4 regions of the Burkholderia aenigmatica genome follow, and region 3 is predicted to be linked to each of the others. Evidence: predicted binding sites of a transcription regulator. Region 3 holds the regulator's gene; each other region holds the start of a gene.

Region 1 (4,169 bases), on a different replicon from region 3:
CCTTCAGCGTCAACGCCGGAATCTCGTAATCGCCCATGTTCTGGCGCCGGAACGGGATCGGCTGCGTGGTCCAAAGCTCATCCAGACGCTGGCCGAGCGCTGCACGCGTTTCGTCGAAGCGTGCTTCGTTCATCTTCCCCGAGCGGTAGATCACGAACGGCGGCAGCACGGAGAAGCCCGGGTAATACAGCATCCCGTGCTGGATCGGGAACAGCACGTCGTCGATCGGTCCGTTGATGCCACGCGGGCTGTAATGCGACTGCCACCCGCCTGCCGTGACGATCACCATCGCGCGCTTGCCGACGAACGAACCCTCGCCATAACGATTGCCCCAATGCGTGTCGGAATGCTCGCCCACCCCGTAGGCAAAGCCGCACGCATACACGCGCTCGAACCAGCCCTTCATGATCGCCGGCATCGAGAACCACCACAGCGGGAACTGCAGGATCACCGCATCGGCCCACCTCAGCTTGTCCTGCTCGCGCACGATGTCGTCGCGCTGCGTGCCGGTTGCGAACGCGTGCTTCGAGTCGTTCGACGGATCGAAACGCGCGTCCGGCTCACGCCCGGTCATGTCGTCCGCGTCGAAGGCCGCCTTCCAGTTCATCGCATACAGGTCGCTCACCTGCACCGTATGGCCGGCCGCTTCGAGATGCTCGACGGTGAAGTCGCGCAACGAGCCGGTCAGCGAACGCGGTTCGGGATGGGCATAGACGATCAGCACATTCATGTTCGGTACTCCGTTGATTGAATGACTGCAGGATGCCGTGACCGAAGGTATATTTGAAATGAATTCCTGATATTGCAGGTATAGCCATGAATAATCTCAGGCGACTCGATCTCAATCTGCTCGTCACGCTGGACGTGCTGCTCGCCGAGCACAACGTCACGCGCACGGCCGAGAAGCTGAACATGTCGCAGCCGTCGGTGAGCGTGCAGTTGCAGAAGCTGCGCGACCTGTTCGGCGATCCACTGCTGCTGCCGGGGCCGCGCGGGATGCGGCCGACCGCGCGCGCGGAGGCGCTGCGCGAGCCGTTGCGGGACGCCATCGAAGCGATCGAACGCGCGGTGATCCCCGCCACGCCGTTCGATCCCGCCACCGCGCAGAACACGTGGCGCGTGGCGGCGACCGACTACGGCGAATCGACGATCGTCCTGCCCGCGCTGAACGCGCTGCGTTCGACCGCGCCCGGTACGCGGCTCGCGATCGTCGAGCTCGTCCCGCCGAGAATCGAACAGGATACCGAACGAAACGGCATCGACCTCGCCTTTCACACGACCGACGAATCACCGGCCGGCATGCGGCGGCTGCCGCTGTTCGTCGAGCGTTACGTGCTCATCGGCCGCGCCGGTCACCCGAAGCTGAAGCGGCGCCCCACGCTCGCGCAGTTCAGTACGCTCGAGCACGTGATCACGTCGCCCGACGGCGCCGGCTTCTTCGGCGTGACGGACGAAGCGCTCGCGAAGGTGGGCGCCACGCGGCGCGTCGTGCTGTCGGTGCCGCACTTCCTGTTCGTGATGTCGGCCGTCGCCAGCACCGATCTCGTCGCGATGGTGCCCGAGCGGCTGGTGCGCAACGTGCCCGCGTTGCGGGTCGTGGAAGCGCCCGTCGACGTGCCTGGCTACGAAATGTCGATGCTGTGGCACGAACGCGTGCATCGCGATCCGGCCCACCGGTGGTTGCGGGAGACGATCGCGGCAGCGGTGTAGAACGTTCGCCTGCCCGGTGCGGCCGCCCGCTTCGATGGCCATCGCACAAAATCCTTCATCCGGGGCTTGAAACCGCGCCAAACACTGTATATATTTACAGTGCTTTTGCACCATTTGACCCGAATTCCGTCATCACAGACGGACGGACCTTTGTGAGGCGACCATGTTCCAGGCATCCGCATTCGATCCCGAGCAACCCGGCTTCAACCCCGTCCACTTCGAACGCGCCGCGCAGCGGGCGGTCGTCGATCTGCAGCGTGTCGCCGGCGGCCCCGCGCAGCGGGCGCTCGGCCTGCGGCGCCGCACCCATCCTGCGGCCGTCCGCACGATGAGCTGGCAGGCGCTGCTGAACGTCGAAGAGCTGGCATTCTCGAATGCCGGCTTCCTGAACCGCAACGAGCCGGCCGTCGTCGACGCGTTCATCCGGCTGCGCGACAGCCGCCTGGTCGCCGCGGACGTCGAGGAACCGGTCGATTGGCGCCGCGACGATGACGACCTGCCGGCCATCTATCTGATCGTCAAGGCGATGCTCGACGCGGAAGAGGAAGAACGGGCCGAAGCGGCCTGAACGGCGCCGACGCCGGCCGCTCGCGCTTGCCGGGATCGTGCCGCCACGTTGCGTGGTGGCGCGGGACACCCGCTACATTGACCACATGCGCGCGCGTATCGGCGTATCGGCGGACCGGCGGACCGGCGGATCGGCGGATCGGCGGATCAGCGGATCAGCGGATCAGCGGATCAGCGGATCAGCGGATCAGATGGCAAATTGTGGTTCGTCGCGCCGTCAAGCGACGAACATCGTCACGAACGCCGCAGCAACCACCCGTTACAACCGCGCCGCAAGCCGTGAGCCCTGATCGATCGCGCGCTTCGCGTCGAGTTCGGCGGCCAGTTCCGCGCCGCCGATCAGGTGCACCGAGCGCCCGGCCGCCTGCAGCGGCGCGAGCAGTGCGCGCTGCGGCTCCTGCCCCGTGCAGAGCACGATCGTGTCGGCCTCGATCAGCTCGTGATCGGTACGCTGCTCGCCGTACGACACGTGCAGCCCGCGCGCGTCGATCAGTTCATAGTTCACGCCGCCGATCATCTTCACCTGCTTCATCTTCAGCGTCGCGCGGTGAATCCAGCCGGTCGTCTTGCCGAGCCCCTTGCCGAGCGGCGCGGCCTTGCGCTGCAGCAGCGTCACGTCGCGCGCCGGCGCCGTCACCTGCGCACGCGTCACACCGCCACGCGTCGCGGCCGGGTCGGTCACGCCCCACTCGGCCTTCCACTCGTCCAGATCGAGCGCCGGCGATTCACCCTCCTGCACCAGATACTCGGCGACATCGAAGCCGATCCCGCCCGCGCCGACCACCACGACACGCCGGCCGACCGGCTGCCTGCCCGCGAGCACGTCGATGTAGCTGAGCACGTTCGGCCCGTCCTGCCCCGGAATCTTCGGGTCGCGCGGCGCGACGCCGGTCGCGAGCACGATCTCGTCGTAGCCGCCCGCGATCAGGTCGCTCGCGTCGACGCGGCGGTTCAGGTGCAGATTCACGCCGGTCAGCTCGACCTGGCGGCCGAAGTAACTCAGCGCTTCGTGAAACTCTTCCTTGCCCGGAATCCGCTTCGCCATGTTGAACTGGCCGCCGATCTCGGCCGCGCCGTCGAACAGGTCGACCTGATGGCCGCGCTGCGCGAGCACGGTCGAGCATGCGAGCCCGGCCGGCCCCGCGCCGACCACCGCGATGCGCTTCGGCTGCGCGGCGGGCGTGTATTTCAGCTCCGTCTCGTGGCACGCGCGCGGATTCAGCAGGCACGACGCGATCTTGTTCTTGAACGCATGATCGAGACACGCCTGGTTGCAGCCGATACAGGTATTGATCTCGTCGGCGCGGCCCTGCGCGGCCTTGACCACGAACTCCGCATCCGCGAGCAGCGGGCGCGCCATCGACACCATGTCCGCGCAGCCGTCCGCGAGGATCTGCTCGGCCACTTCGGGACGGTTGATCCGGTTGGTGGTCACGAGCGGAATGCCGACCTCGCCCTTCATCTTCTTCGTCACCCACGCGAACGCGCCGCGCGGCACCGACGTCGCGATCGTCGGCACGCGCGCCTCGTGCCAGCCGATCCCCGTGTTGATGATCGTTGCGCCCGCGCGCTCGACGGCCTTCGCGAGCTGCACGGTTTCGCTCCAGTCGCTGCCGTCCGGAATCAGGTCGAGCATCGACAGCCGGTAGATCAGGATGAAATCGCGGCCGACCGCTTCGCGCGTGCGCTCGATGATCTCGATCGGCAGCCGGATGCGGTTCTCGTACGAACCGCCCCACTGGTCGGTGCGCTTGTTCGTGTGCATCGAGATGAACTGGTTGATCAGGTAGCCCTCGGAGCCCATGATCTCGACGCCGTCATACCCGGCTTCACGCGCGAGCTTCGCGCAGCGGACGAACGCGCGGATCTGCCGCTCGACGCCGGCCGCGCTC
Region 2 (4,169 bases), 1.5 Mb from region 3:
TCGCAGCTCGGCCTCGCGATGCGCGCGACCGGCGCGAACCCGCGGATGGCGCGTGCGCAAGGCATCGCGACCGGCCGCGCGACGCTCGCCGGGATGGCGCTGTCGAACGCGCTCGTCGCGCTCGCCGGTGCGCTGTTCGCGCAGACGCAGGGCGGCGCGGACATCTCGATGGGGATCGGCACGATCGTGATCGGGCTGGCTGCCGTGATCATCGGCGAGACGCTGCTGCCGGCGCGCCGGCTCGTGCTGACGACGCTCGCCGTCGTGCTCGGCGCGATCGTCTACCGCTTCTTCATCGCGCTTGCGCTCAACAGCGAATTCATCGGGCTGAAGGCGCAGGATCTGAACCTCGTGACGGCCGCGCTCGTCACGATCGCGCTGGTGCTGCCGGCGACGCGCAAGAAACTGTTCGCGCGCAAGAACGGAGGGGCCTGACATGCTGTCCGCACAAGACCTGAAACTCACGTTCAATCCCGGCACGCCGATCGAGACGCGCGCGCTGCGCGGGCTGTCGCTCGAGATTCCCGACGGCCAGTTCGTCGCGGTGATCGGCTCGAACGGCGCCGGCAAGTCGACCTTCCTCAACGCGGTCAGCGGCGACCAAGCGGTCGATGCGGGACGCATCTCGATCGACGGCACGGACGTCACGCGCAAGGCCGCGTGGGATCGCGCGCACCTCGTCGCGCGCGTGTTCCAGGATCCGATGGCCGGCACCTGCGAGGCGCTGACGATCGAGGAGAACATGGCGCTCGCGATGGCGCGCGGTGCGCGGCGCGGCTTCCGGGCCGCGCTCGACCGGCCGTCGCGCGAGCTGTTCCGCGACAAGCTGCGGCTCCTGAACCTCGGCCTCGAGAACCGGCTGACCGACCGGATCGGGCTGCTGTCGGGCGGCCAGCGGCAGGCGGTGAGCCTGTTGATGGCGTCGCTGCGGCCGTCGCGGATCCTGCTGCTCGACGAGCACACGGCCGCGCTGGACCCGAAGACGGCCGCGTTCGTGCTGGAGCTGACCGCGCGCATCGTCGCCGAGAGCAAGCTGACGACGATGATGGTCACGCACAGCATGCGGCAGGCGCTCGACTACGGCGACCGTACGGTGATGCTGCACCAGGGGCAGGTCGTGCTCGACGTGTCGGGCGACGCGCGCAAGGGGCTCGACGTGCCGGACCTGCTGCAGATGTTCGAGAAGGTGCGTCACGAGCAGCTCGACGACGACGCGTTGCTGCTCGGCTGACGCGCGGCAGGCGGGCCGGCGCGGTGTGCAGGATGTGCATCGTGCCGGTTGGCAGGCTGGCTGGGCTCTGCTCGGTTCGGCCCGGCTGCGCGATTCGGTTCGCATGTGCCGCATCGGCGCCCGAGGGGTGTGGCGGGCGTCCGGGCGGTGCGAGCCGGTGATGCCGGTGGCGGCCCGCCGTAATATCGCGGGCCCGCCGGCTTTTCACCCGTCTTTCATCTGACGAAATACCGGTTTCGTACCAGTACTGTGCGGCGTGGACGCATTGCCATATACTGTATATCCATACAGTTGTGGGTGGCGTCATGCTCGCATCCTCCATTTCTCCCGAATCCCTTCATCCGTCGCTGTGGCGCGGTTCGCAGCTCGCGCGTGGCGGTCCGCGCACGATCGACACGGGCTTTGCATCGCTGTCCGCCGAGTTGCCGGGCGGCGGCTGGCCGGTCGGCGGGCTCGTCGAGCTGCTGGCCGCGCAGCCGGGCTGCGGCGAAATGCGGCTGCTCGCGCCCGCGCTCGCGCGCACCGTCAGCGCGCGGCGCCCGCTCGCGCTCGTCGCGCCGCCGCAGTCGCCGCATGCCACCGCGCTCGCCAGTCTCGGCGTGCCGGCCGACGCGCTGCTGTGGCTGCGTGCCGGCAGCCGCACGGATGCGCTGTGGGCTGCCGAGCAGGCACTCAAGACCGGCTGTTGCGGCGCGCTGCTGCTGTGGCAGGACGCGCGGCCCGATGCGCTGCGGCGCCTGCATCTCGCGGCCGCGCGCACGGGCGACACGCTGTTCGTGATGCTGCGCCCGCTGTCGGCCGAGCGGCAACCGTCGCCGGCCGTGCTGCGGGTCGCGCTGTACCCGGTGCCGGGCGGTGTGTCGCTCGACATCGTCAAGCGGCGCGGCCCCGCCCGCAGCGAGCCGCTCGTGCTCGACCTGCCGTCGCCCATCGTGGAGAGCCGCTATGCGCGTCTTGCTCGGCATCCATCTGCCGCGCCTGCCGCTCGACGTGTGCGTCGCGCCCCCGTCTGACGGCGAGGCCGGCAGCGCCGGCCGTGCGGTGCTCGAGCAGGGTGTCGTGCTGATCGCCGACGCGGCCGCGCGCCGGCAGGGCGTGCGCGCGGGCATGAAGCGCGGCGGCGTGCTCACGCTCGCGCCGCACACGAAGCTCGTCGAACGCGATCCCGCACGCGAGGCCGATGCGCTGCGCGCGGTCGCGCTCGCGTTGCTGCGCTTCTCGCCGTGCGTCGCACTCGACGACGAAGCCACGCTGATCGTCGACGTCGGCCCGAGCCTGCGCCTGTTCGGCGGGCTGCCGTCGCTGTGCCGCCAGGTGCGCGCGACGCTCGCGGCGCTCGGCTATGCCGTGCGCCTGTCTGCCGCTCCGACCAGGGGCGGCGCGTGGCTGCTCGCGCGCGTGTCGGCTCGCGCACGCATCCGGCGCCGGGTCGCCGGGCAAGCGTCGCTCGTGCGCGTGCTCGACCGGCTGCCATGCGTGCTGCTGCCCGACGCGCGTCCCTATGCAGGCTGGTTCGACGGCCTCGGTTGCCGCACGCTCGCCGATCTGCGCGGCCTGCCGCGCGCAGGGCTGCAGCGCCGCTGCGGTCCCGCGCTGCTGGCCGCGCTCGATCGCGCGTATGGCGATGCGGTCGAGCCGCTCGCGTGGATGGCGGTGCCGCCCGTGTTCGACGTGCGGCTCGAACTGCAGGAGCGCGTCGAATACGCGGAAGCCGTGCTGTTCGTTGCGCGGCGGCTCGTCGTGCAGCTCTGCGGTTGGCTGGCCGCGCGGCACCTGTCACTGGCCGCGATGACGTTCGATCTCGAACACGAGCGCGGCCGCCAGGCCGTGCCGCCGACGCCGCTCGAACTCGCATTCGCGGCACCCGTGCGCGACGAGGCGCACTTCATGCGGCTGCTCGGTGAGCGGCTCGCGCGCGTGGAGTTGCCGGCCGCGGTGATCGCGGTGCGCCTGAAGGCCACGCGCGTCGAATCGGTCGCGCCGCCGGCCGACGATCTGTTTCCCGAGCCCGGCGGCACGCGCGAGACGCGTGCGCGGCTGTTCGAGCTGCTGGTCGCGCGGCTCGGCGCGGACAACGTGTTGCGCGCGGCGCCCGTCGCCGATCACCGGCCCGAGGCCGCGAACCGCTGGCTGCCGCTCGACGCGCAGGCCGGCAAGCCGGCTGCCGGGCCGCCGGCTGTGCCGCCGAGGCCCGCGTGGTTGCTGGCGGAGCCGCTGCCGTTGTTGATGCGTGGGGAGCGGCCGGTATTTCATACGCCGCTGAGGATGATGTCGTCGGTGGAACGGATCGAGGCCGGGTGGTTCGACGGTCAGCTCGCTGCGCGCGATTACTGCGTCGCGCAGGACGAGGCCGGTGCGTGCTACTGGGTGTTCAAGGAGCGGGCGGGGAGCGAGGCCGAGCCGCGCTGGTTCCTGCACGGCCTGTTCGGGTGAACGGTGATGGTTGCGGAATTCAGCTGGCTGCCCGATTACGCGGAGTTGTTCTGCCGTTCGAACTTTTCGTTCCTGCATGGCGCGTCGCATGCGGAGGAACTGGTCGAGCGTGCATTCGAGCTCGGCTATCGCGGGATCGCGATCACCGACGAATGCTCGCTTGCAGGCGCACCGCGCATGCACGTCGCGGCGAAGGCGAAAGGGTTGCCGCTCGTCATCGGTTCGTATTTCGAGGTCACGCCGGATGACGTCGCACCTGGCCACGATCCCGGCCCCGGCGCATTCGGGCTCGTGTTGCTTGCGCAGAATCGTGAAGGCTACGGCAATCTGTCCGAGCTGATTTCGTGACGGCGGATGGCTTCGCCGAAGGGCACTTACACGCTGACGTCGCGGATGCTGTCGGCGCCGCCTGCCGAGTTTGCGCACTTGCGCGGCATGCCCGACTGCTTCGTGATTCTCGTGCCGACGTATCCGGTGCGTGCGGATGTACTCGATGCGCAGGTCG
Region 3 (4,169 bases):
ACGCACAGCCGGTCGCACAGGCGTTCGGCTTCTTCCATGAAGTGCGTGGTGATCAGGATCGTCTTGCCGCGTGCGAGCAGCGAGCGCAGGCGTTCCCACATGAGGTGACGTGCCTGCGGGTCGAGGCCCGTCGTCGGCTCGTCGAGCACCAGCACGTCGGGATCGTTGACGAGCGCGCGCGCGAGCGTCAGGCGGCGCTTCATGCCGCCCGACAGCTCGCCGACCTTCGCATCGGCCTTGCTCTCGAGCTTCGCGAATTCGAGCAGCGGCTTCACGAGCGCGCGCGCAGCCTGCGCGGACATGCCGAAATAGCGGCTGAACACGAGCAGGTTCTCGCGCACGGTGAAGTCGGGGTCGAGATTGTCGAACTGCGGAACGACCCCGACGCGCTGGCGCGCATGCCGCGCGCGTGATGGAACCGGTTCGCCGCAGAGCGAAATGGTGCCCGCGTCGGGATGCGTGAGGCCGAGCAGCATTTTCAGCGTGGTGGTCTTGCCTGCGCCGTTCGGCCCGAGCAGGCCGTAGCATTCGCCGGCCTGTACCGTGAAGGACAGGCCGTTGACGACGAGCTTGTCGCCATAACGCTTTTCGACGTTCCGGAAATCGATCGGTGCAACGGACATGGGCATGTTGTCGTTGTAAGCGGGCGCGGAAGCGTTCCGCTGCCCGATGCGTGGCCGGTTGGCGAACCGATCGGACGATTGCGTGTCACACGGGCATGACCGAAGTGCACGATGCCGGCGCCTGATGGCCCGCTGGAGTACGAACGGGCCATTCTAGTGCATCGGCTGCGTCTCTTCAGGGCATGCCTGCACGGTGCGATGCATGCGCGCACCGATCGTGCACCGCATCATCGCGCACGCGCCGAGCGGGGCGAATCAGCGTTTTCCATCCCTTGCGTCCTGAATTGCGGCGCACCATGATGAATGCGTAGGCTCGTTGTTGCGATAGGGAGGTTTCATGGCTAGCTACAACAAGATTCTGCTGTGTTACGACGGCACGCTCGAAGGACGCAAGGCATTGCGCTGCGGCGCCAATCTCGCGATGGACCTGAAGGCCGAGACGCATTTGCTGTCGGTCGTCGACATGCGCTCGAGCATTGCACAGAGCGCGGGTTTGCTGACCGACGTCGCGTGCGGCCGGTTCGAGGAAACCGCGCGTGAAATCCTGCAGGAAGGGGTGAACTGGCTGCGCGAGCGCGGCGTGCAGGCCGAAGGCCATTTCGCGTTCGGCTATCCGATCGACGAAATCGCGAATCTCGCGACGGAACTGCAGGCCGACCTGGTTGTGGTCGGCCATCGGTGCCGCAGCGGGCTGTCGAGATGGTGGATGGGCTCGGGTAACACGCAACTGCTCGATCGCGTGAACTGCAGCATTCTGGTTGCATGTTCGTCCGCGCAGGAGCAGAAGGCCGAAATCGCGCGCGAGCGTGAAGCGGCCACGGCGAACGGCAAATGATCCCATGATTCGATGACTGCCTGACCGGCGAACCGCGCCGGTCAGGCGTCGTGCCACGTCAGTGGCGCGGGCGCCGGCCGTGGCCAGTCAGGACCGGTCAAGCGTGCAGGTCGATCGCCGACAACTTCCACGAGAACAGGCCGAAGCGGTGGAATATCGCCGCGTAGCGCGTGCCGTCGGCACTGCGCTGGTAGGTCACGACGAATTCGTCGATATTCCGGTAGCCGGCGCTGGTTTGCTGCGGGTGCGGCGAATGCGTTGCATCGGCCGGGCTGGCCGGTGCGGCAGCGGCGGGTGGTTGCGATGACGCAGCCGTAGCGGCTGCGTTGCTACCCGGAGTCGCAGCGCTCGCCGGTGCCGGATTGGCCGTTGGTGCGGCCGGCGCGTTGCCCGGTGCATTGCTGCCTGACGGCAGATTCGACCATTCCGGTGGACGCTCACCCGGATTGCCACGCGGCGGCAATCCGCTCATCAGCGCGGCCACACCCTCCGGGGTCGCGTACGCATCGACCAGCGGGCCGATCAGCGCAGACCCGATCAGCGCGCCGATCACCGCGAACGGATTGTTCTTCTTCACCGCGTCGATCCGGCGCATCAACTCTTCCGTGACCTGCTGCTTGAGGCTGATGCGCAGCGACGGAAAATCGACATATTCGCTGATGGCCTGCGCGTCGCGCGCATCGATCGCCGATTTCAGGCGACCGAGCGCGACGTACGGCGACGCGTAGGCATAGCCGATCGCCGCAATGATGGCGACGGCCAGCACGACGATCAGCAGGGGCTTGAGCCGCCAGGCGCGGCTCGACGATCCGGTCACGTTGCCTCCGGTGCGGGGATGTTCCGCAATCAGAGACCGCCTGGCGTGGCCGATCGTTCCTCTGCGATGCAGCGATCGATCATCCGGCACACGGCATCGATCGTGCCGACCATGATCAGGCGCGAGCGGCCGTGATAGACGCGCACCGGTGCGCGGCGTGCGGGTTCCGCGTGATTCAGGCCGGCGTTCAGCGATACCCGCGCGAAAGCGGGGAGCGCCGACGGCAGCAGGGACGCCTGCCGTTCGACTGCGACTTCTTCTTGCACAGGCGCCGCCGCGGACAGCGGTGCGCAGGGCGTGCGGCCGCGCAGGTGACGCAGGCGACCGAATTGACGGAAAGGCAGCAGACGGGAAAGGCGTTCCATGATGTTCTCCTCAGCGAGACGGAATGTCAGAGTTCGCCCGAGCGGATCAGCCCGACGGCGATGCCTTCCAGCGCGAATTCCGCGCTGCCGGCCTTGACGAAGATGTTTTCGTAATCCGGGTTCTCCGCGATCAGCTCGAGACCGCCCGGCCGGCGCATCAGACGCTTGACCGTGACGTCGTCGCCGAGACGCGCGACGATGATCTGGCCGTCCTTCGCTTCCGTGCGCTTCTGCACGGCGAGGAGGTCGCCGTCGAGGATGCCGGCGTCGCGCATCGACAGGCCGCGCACTTTCAGCAGGTAGTCGGGCTTGCTGGAGAACAGCGCGGGATCACACGCGTAATGCTGCGAGATGTGCTCCTGCGCGAGGATCGGGCTACCGGCCGCGACGCGGCCGACGAGCGGCAGCGACAGCTGCATCAGGCCGGCGTGCGGCAGCGTGAACTGGTGCGGGGCGTCGTCGATGCCGAGCAGGCGGATGCCGCGCGACGCACCGGCGGCCAGCTCGATCACGCCTTTGCGGGCCAGCGCGCGCAGATGCTCCTCGGCCGCATTCGGCGAGCTGAAGCCCAGCTCGGCCGCGATCTCGGCACGGGTGGGCGGGAATCCGGAGCGCTCGATCGCGCGGCGGATCAAGTCGAACACTTGCTGCTGACGGGCGGTGAGTTTGGTCATGGCTGAACTGTATGGATAGACAGTGAGCTGTATTTTTATACAGTAGTTCGCGAATTTCAAGTGTTACGTGAGGTTCGACGCGATCACGCCGGTTCCGGCGCGATTTCGCGACGTCCGGACGCCGGTTCATCTGCCGCAACCGTCCATCCCGTCTGCGTTAGCACTTTTGAGTATTAAAAAATGAGGAACGATTATTTTTAATCATGTAACCCGTTCGTTAGACTGGCCCGACATCGCAATACCGACAACACTGGAGAACCAAGGATGGGCAAGCGCAATACGGGGCTGGTGGGCGGAGTGGGCCGCCTGATCGCAACACTCGCGCTGGGCGCGGCGGCGGCGCTGGGCGTCGCGACGCACGCGCAGGCCGATACGACGTTCCTGAACGTGTCGTACGACCCGACGCGCGAGCTGTATCAGGACTTCAACCAGGCGTTCGGCAAGGAGTGGAAGGCCAGGACGGGTGAAACGGTCAACTTCAAGCAGTCGCACGGCGGTTCGGGCGCGCAGGCGCGCTCGGTGCTCGACGGCCTGCAGGCCGACGTCGTCACGCTGGCACTCGCGTACGACATCGACGCGCTCGCGAACAAGGGGCTCGTCAACAAGGACTGGCAGAAACGCCTGCCCGACAACGCGTCGCCGTATACGTCGACGATCGTGTTCCTGGTGCGCAAGGGCAATCCGAAGGGGATCAAGGACTGGGACGACCTGACCAAGCCGGGTATCTCGATCGTCACGCCGAATCCGAAGACGTCCGGCGGCGCGCGCTGGAACTACCTGGCTGCCTGGGCGTACGCGCTGCACAAGCCTGGCGGCAACGAGCAGACGGCGAAGGAATTCGTCACGAAGCTCTAC
Region 4 (4,169 bases), on a different replicon from region 3:
TTATGCCATACTGAAGTCCTCTCAGGTTCTAGCACGGCCCTCGGATTGGCTAGAACACTTTTGAAGCGTCGCGCTGGAAAGTGCGACGCTTTTTTTTTGATTCGTCGTACCGCCGGCGTCATCGCCTGTCCCGAGTCGTGCAGCCTAAGCACGTACGATTGGCAGTTGGTTCCAATCGGTCGTGTAGGCTGGTGTTAGCCGCTCAGGTCGGTGCCGCCACTCCTGCGCGAGTCCGGCGCCGGCTAACTTCACGGTGCCGCGACCAAAGCGCGCGTTCAATGCGTCGACAGTCTGCATCAGCGCTTGCGGATCTCGGCCATTGCCCGTCATTGTCGGCTCGTCGGCCCCGAACAGCTCCAGTTGCTCGACATCAACCGAACTGAGGTCGAACAGCATCACGCCCGCTTTCGCGTAACGCACCCCTTGCCTGAAAATCCCGCGTAGCGCGTATCGTGCGGCTTGGACGATCTGCCGGGTGTCTTGGGTTGCCGGTGTCAGCCGGATCGAGGTCGACGCGGAGAAAGGTGCTTCCCGCTCCCGAAACGGGCTGTTGCGAATGAAGACCTGCAGTGCGCCCGCCCGCGAGCGCTGCGCGCGCAGACGGTGCGCAGCGCGCTCAGCAAATTCCGCGATCGCCTCGGCGAGTTCGGCTTGCTCGAGCACGGCGCGGCCGAACGAGCGCGACGTCATGATCTGCTTGCGCGGCGCAGTGTCCGCGCCCAGGTCGATGCAGGGCGTGCCGCGCAGCTCGCGAACAGTCCGGGCAAGAACCACCGAAAACTCACCAGCGATCGCCTCGGGGTCGGCGCGTGCGAGGTCCAGTGCCGAAGCGATACCCAGTTCGCGCAGCCGCGGCGCTAAGCGCGGCCCCACACCCCATACGTCGCCGACGTCGACTTCCCTCATCAGGGTCGCCAGCGCACCGCGCGGCATCGCAGTGAGGTCGCACACGCCGTTCCAGTGCGGCCGCTTCTTGGCGACATGATTGGCGAGCTTAGCCTGGGTGTAGGTTGAACCGATGCCGACGCACGTTGGGATGCCGACCCATTGCAGCACGCGAGCGCGCATCTGTTGCGCGTAGTCGGTCAGGTTGTCACGTATGCCGTCGACGAACAGAAACGACTCGTCGATGCTGTAAATGTGCTGGTCGGGCCCGAATTGCCCGATGATAGCCATCATGCGATCGCTGATGTCCGCGTACAGTTCGAAATTCGCGGACAGTGCGACGAGGCCTGCGTCGTGCTCGAGGTGGCGAATCTCGAACCAAGGCTGGCCCATCTTGATCCCCAGCGCCTTGGCTTCTGCAGTGCGTGCGATCGCGCAGCCATCGTTGTTCGACAGAACGATCAGCGGCCTGCCGGCGAGCGCCGGGCGGAACACCCTTTCGCACGAACAATAAAAGGCGTTTCCGTCAATAAGCGCGACGGGGCGCGACGTTCTCATGGCAACGCCTTGATGCAATACGTCGCCACACCCCATATTTCGAGCACGTTACCGTCTCGTGGGCGGATGTCCGGGAACGTGGGGTTGGCAGCCTGCAGTTTGACGATGCCGCCGCGCTGATAGAGCCGCTTGACGGTCAGTTCTCCGTCGACCACCGCCACGACAACATCGCCGTGGCGCGGTCGCACCGCGCGATCGACAATCAGGCGGTCACCGTCGTCGATGCCGGCGTCGCGCATTGATGGGCCGCTGACGGTCAGGAAATAGGTCGCAAGCTGGTGGCGGATCAAGACCTGGTTCAGGTCGATGCGCGAGACGGCGTGGTCCTGCGCGGGTGACGGGAAGCCAGCCGGAACGCGCGCCAGGACTTCGGCCACGGGCACGGGCTTGCCACAGTCGATCTGCGGCACGGTGTTGGGATCCGGGGTGGCGGACATGGCGAATCCTTGGGGCACTGTACAAAAACACAGTATTCTGCACCAAGAGATGCCGGGCGAGAAATTTCGCATTGCAGACGCAGCATTTTTTGCCGATATGCCCTGAACGGTGATTTCGTCCTCGTACCCAAACTCTCTAATCTTGCGATTTTGACGACGACAACTATAATGTTGGCAGAGTCGCAAATTTTGGGAGGGAGTCATGATTCAAGTCCATGAAGACTCAAACACGAACGTAGTGTTGAGCCTGCCGCTCCCGAGCGGCACCGATCCGGTCGTTGCTTCCTCGCTGCAAAAGGGGATCGAAGAGTTGCTGGTTGTCCTTCTGGCCACGCCTCAATGGGAAACAGGGCTGTTCCAGCGCGCGGATGAAATCGCCCGGGTTTTTTCGGGCCTGTCGGCGCCGGCGGCACCGTTGATCGAGGAGCGTATCCGGCGCCAGAAGACCATGCGCGAGGTTTTCGCGCGGGGAGACTGGCTCACGGCAGAACAGATCAATGCGCTGCAGGCGACGCCCCCCACCAACAAGGCTCAACCCGCGAGTGACTGGAAGCGGCGAGGGCGGGTATTTGGCGTGACGTTCAATGGCAAGGAATACTTCGCGGGCTACCAGTTCGACGCGATGTGCCAGCCGCTGCCCGTGATCAAAGACATCCTCGAGGCGCTTGGGCCAGTGGAAGATGCGTGGAAGATCGCGGCGTGGTTCCATTTCCCGAATGGATGGATTGCCGGGCGAGGCGTACATGAGGCCGAACCGGTTGCACCGCGGGACGCACTCGACCGTCGAGATGACGTCGTTGAAGCCGCCCATCATCTGCACGGGGAGTATGTCGCCTGATGGCCGGCCTGCACGCACCCGGCGCTGCGGAGCCGTTCACCGTCCTGCCGATTTCCCGGGAGGATGTACCCGTTTGGTATCACGCGTATTGCACTCACCCTCACAGCACGTCGGCGACCACGTTCTCCGAAGGCTGGGGCAATACGCGGTTCGCACCGATCAATCTTCTGGACGGCTCGCCCGTCCACACGTGGTACGGGGCGAGCTCGTTCGAGTGCGCCATCATGGAGTCGCTTTTCCACGATGTGACGCTCAATCCGCCCGGGGTCTTCTATCTTGACCGCTTGACGCATTACCGGATCGCGAAGGTGCTTCTGCCTGATTCGATCCAGTGCGTTAGCTTCCATACGCCGTATCTGCCCGCCCTGGAGCTGACGCGGGCCGATTTGATCGACAGCATTCCGGCCAAGTATCCGCAGACCCGCCAGTGGTCGCAGGCTGCACACGATCAATGCCCGACGGCGCACGGGATTGCGTACGGATCCCGCAGGAATGACGCGGGCCGGTGCGTCATGCTTTTCGGGCAGAGGCTGTCATCACCCGGTCTCCACGTTCTCGGCGATGACTCACTGGCGGTCGATCCGCTCCGGAGCAAGGTATTGCAGCTGGCGGACAGCCTGAAGATCTCCGTCATCTGACCGACGGCCCTCGCATGGGCACTGTTTCGCAGTCCGGCAACAGCGAAGAGGCACGGCCCATGCGATTCGTTGCTCCCGTCGGAGGAGCTTGATCCAGGCGCGCTGTTCGGTACAGTGTCGATTCGAAACGCGCTTAGGCGACGAAGGAAAATGCGATGACGCTTCCGATCAGACCGCAGAAGAAGGTGAGGCGGATTCACCTGGCCAACGATACCGGAGGTCGATCGCGCTGCCGCTACACATCCAGGCCGAGCGTGCGCGCGAAGTTTGTTCCGCTGGCCGAATTCATGACGTTGCCGCAGGAGGTGCGGTGCGTCGAGTGCGAACGGAAGGCAAAGGACGCAGATGGCGGTGCCGCGCCGTCCGTATATCGAGGAAAATCGGAGCAGTAACGATGCGCGCGGGGATGTTCATTTTGTCATGCATGTGATCGTAGTCATTGGTCACGCCAAGCGGCGCGGGCTCTACGGGTGGGCCACAACATGGGCGATCGCGACCGGAGGTGTGGTCTGGTTTGGCATCGTGAAATTCTGAACCACCAGTTCGGGGATTGAAAGGAAACCGATGGAAGCAATCTCGCCCAAGCTGACGGACGCACAAGTCCGCGTCATGCGATGGCTGTCTCGTGGTTGGCCGGCCGAGCCGGGCGCCGGGTCAGCCGTGATGGTGAACGGCGTGCGTATCTGCAACGTGGATACGATGCAGGCGCTGTATCGAGCTGGTTTCGCAACCCGTGACAATCAGGGATGCTGGCGAGCGACGCCGTCAGGTTTGGCGCTGCGTGACCGGCTCCAACAGGAATAGGAACAATCA

Evidence for each region. The regulator LexA, encoded in region 3, represses DNA repair genes until DNA is damaged. The targets are predictions, from matches to a motif close to ACTGTATNNNNATACAGT.
Region 1: ACN8ZM_RS26515 (DUF2471 family protein) is a predicted target of LexA. The motif match lies at 1,794-1,811, and genes of this name have one in related genera.
Region 2: imuA (translesion DNA synthesis-associated protein ImuA) is a predicted target of LexA. The motif match lies at 1,506-1,523, and genes of this name have one in related genera.
Region 4: ACN8ZM_RS39405 (LexA family protein) is a predicted target of LexA. The motif match lies at 1,897-1,914, and genes of this name have one in related genera.

What each region holds. Positions count from the first base shown of each region.
Region 1 is NZ_CP184469.1:2,140,715-2,144,883, forward strand. It holds gene ACN8ZM_RS26505 (NAD(P)H-dependent oxidoreductase) at 1-730, opposite strand, end outside; gene ACN8ZM_RS26510 (LysR family transcriptional regulator) at 817-1,710, shown strand; gene ACN8ZM_RS26515 (DUF2471 family protein) at 1,874-2,278, shown strand; gene ACN8ZM_RS26520 (FAD-dependent oxidoreductase) at 2,537-4,169, opposite strand, start outside.
Region 2 is NZ_CP184468.1:3,264,922-3,269,090, reverse strand. It holds gene ACN8ZM_RS15280 (ABC transporter permease) at 1-435, shown strand, start outside; gene ACN8ZM_RS15275 (ABC transporter ATP-binding protein) at 437-1,231, shown strand; gene imuA (translesion DNA synthesis-associated protein ImuA) at 1,537-2,244, shown strand; gene ACN8ZM_RS15265 (Y-family DNA polymerase) at 2,177-3,664, shown strand; partial or broken gene ACN8ZM_RS15260 (error-prone DNA polymerase) at 3,671-4,169, shown strand, end outside.
Region 3 is NZ_CP184468.1:1,782,015-1,786,183, forward strand. It holds gene nodI (nodulation factor ABC transporter ATP-binding protein NodI) at 1-623, opposite strand, end outside; gene ACN8ZM_RS08415 (universal stress protein) at 961-1,458, shown strand; gene ACN8ZM_RS08420 (DUF2939 domain-containing protein) at 1,556-2,275, opposite strand; gene ACN8ZM_RS08425 (hypothetical protein) at 2,305-2,640, opposite strand; gene lexA (transcriptional repressor LexA) at 2,667-3,314, opposite strand; gene ACN8ZM_RS08435 (sulfate ABC transporter substrate-binding protein) at 3,579-4,169, shown strand, end outside.
Region 4 is NZ_CP184471.1:275,846-280,014, reverse strand. It holds gene ACN8ZM_RS39410 (Y-family DNA polymerase) at 145-1,443, opposite strand; gene ACN8ZM_RS39405 (LexA family protein) at 1,440-1,880, opposite strand; gene ACN8ZM_RS39400 (hypothetical protein) at 2,083-2,718, shown strand; gene ACN8ZM_RS39395 (RES family NAD+ phosphorylase) at 2,718-3,356, shown strand; gene ACN8ZM_RS39390 (hypothetical protein) at 3,512-3,748, shown strand; gene ACN8ZM_RS39385 (hypothetical protein) at 3,921-4,160, shown strand.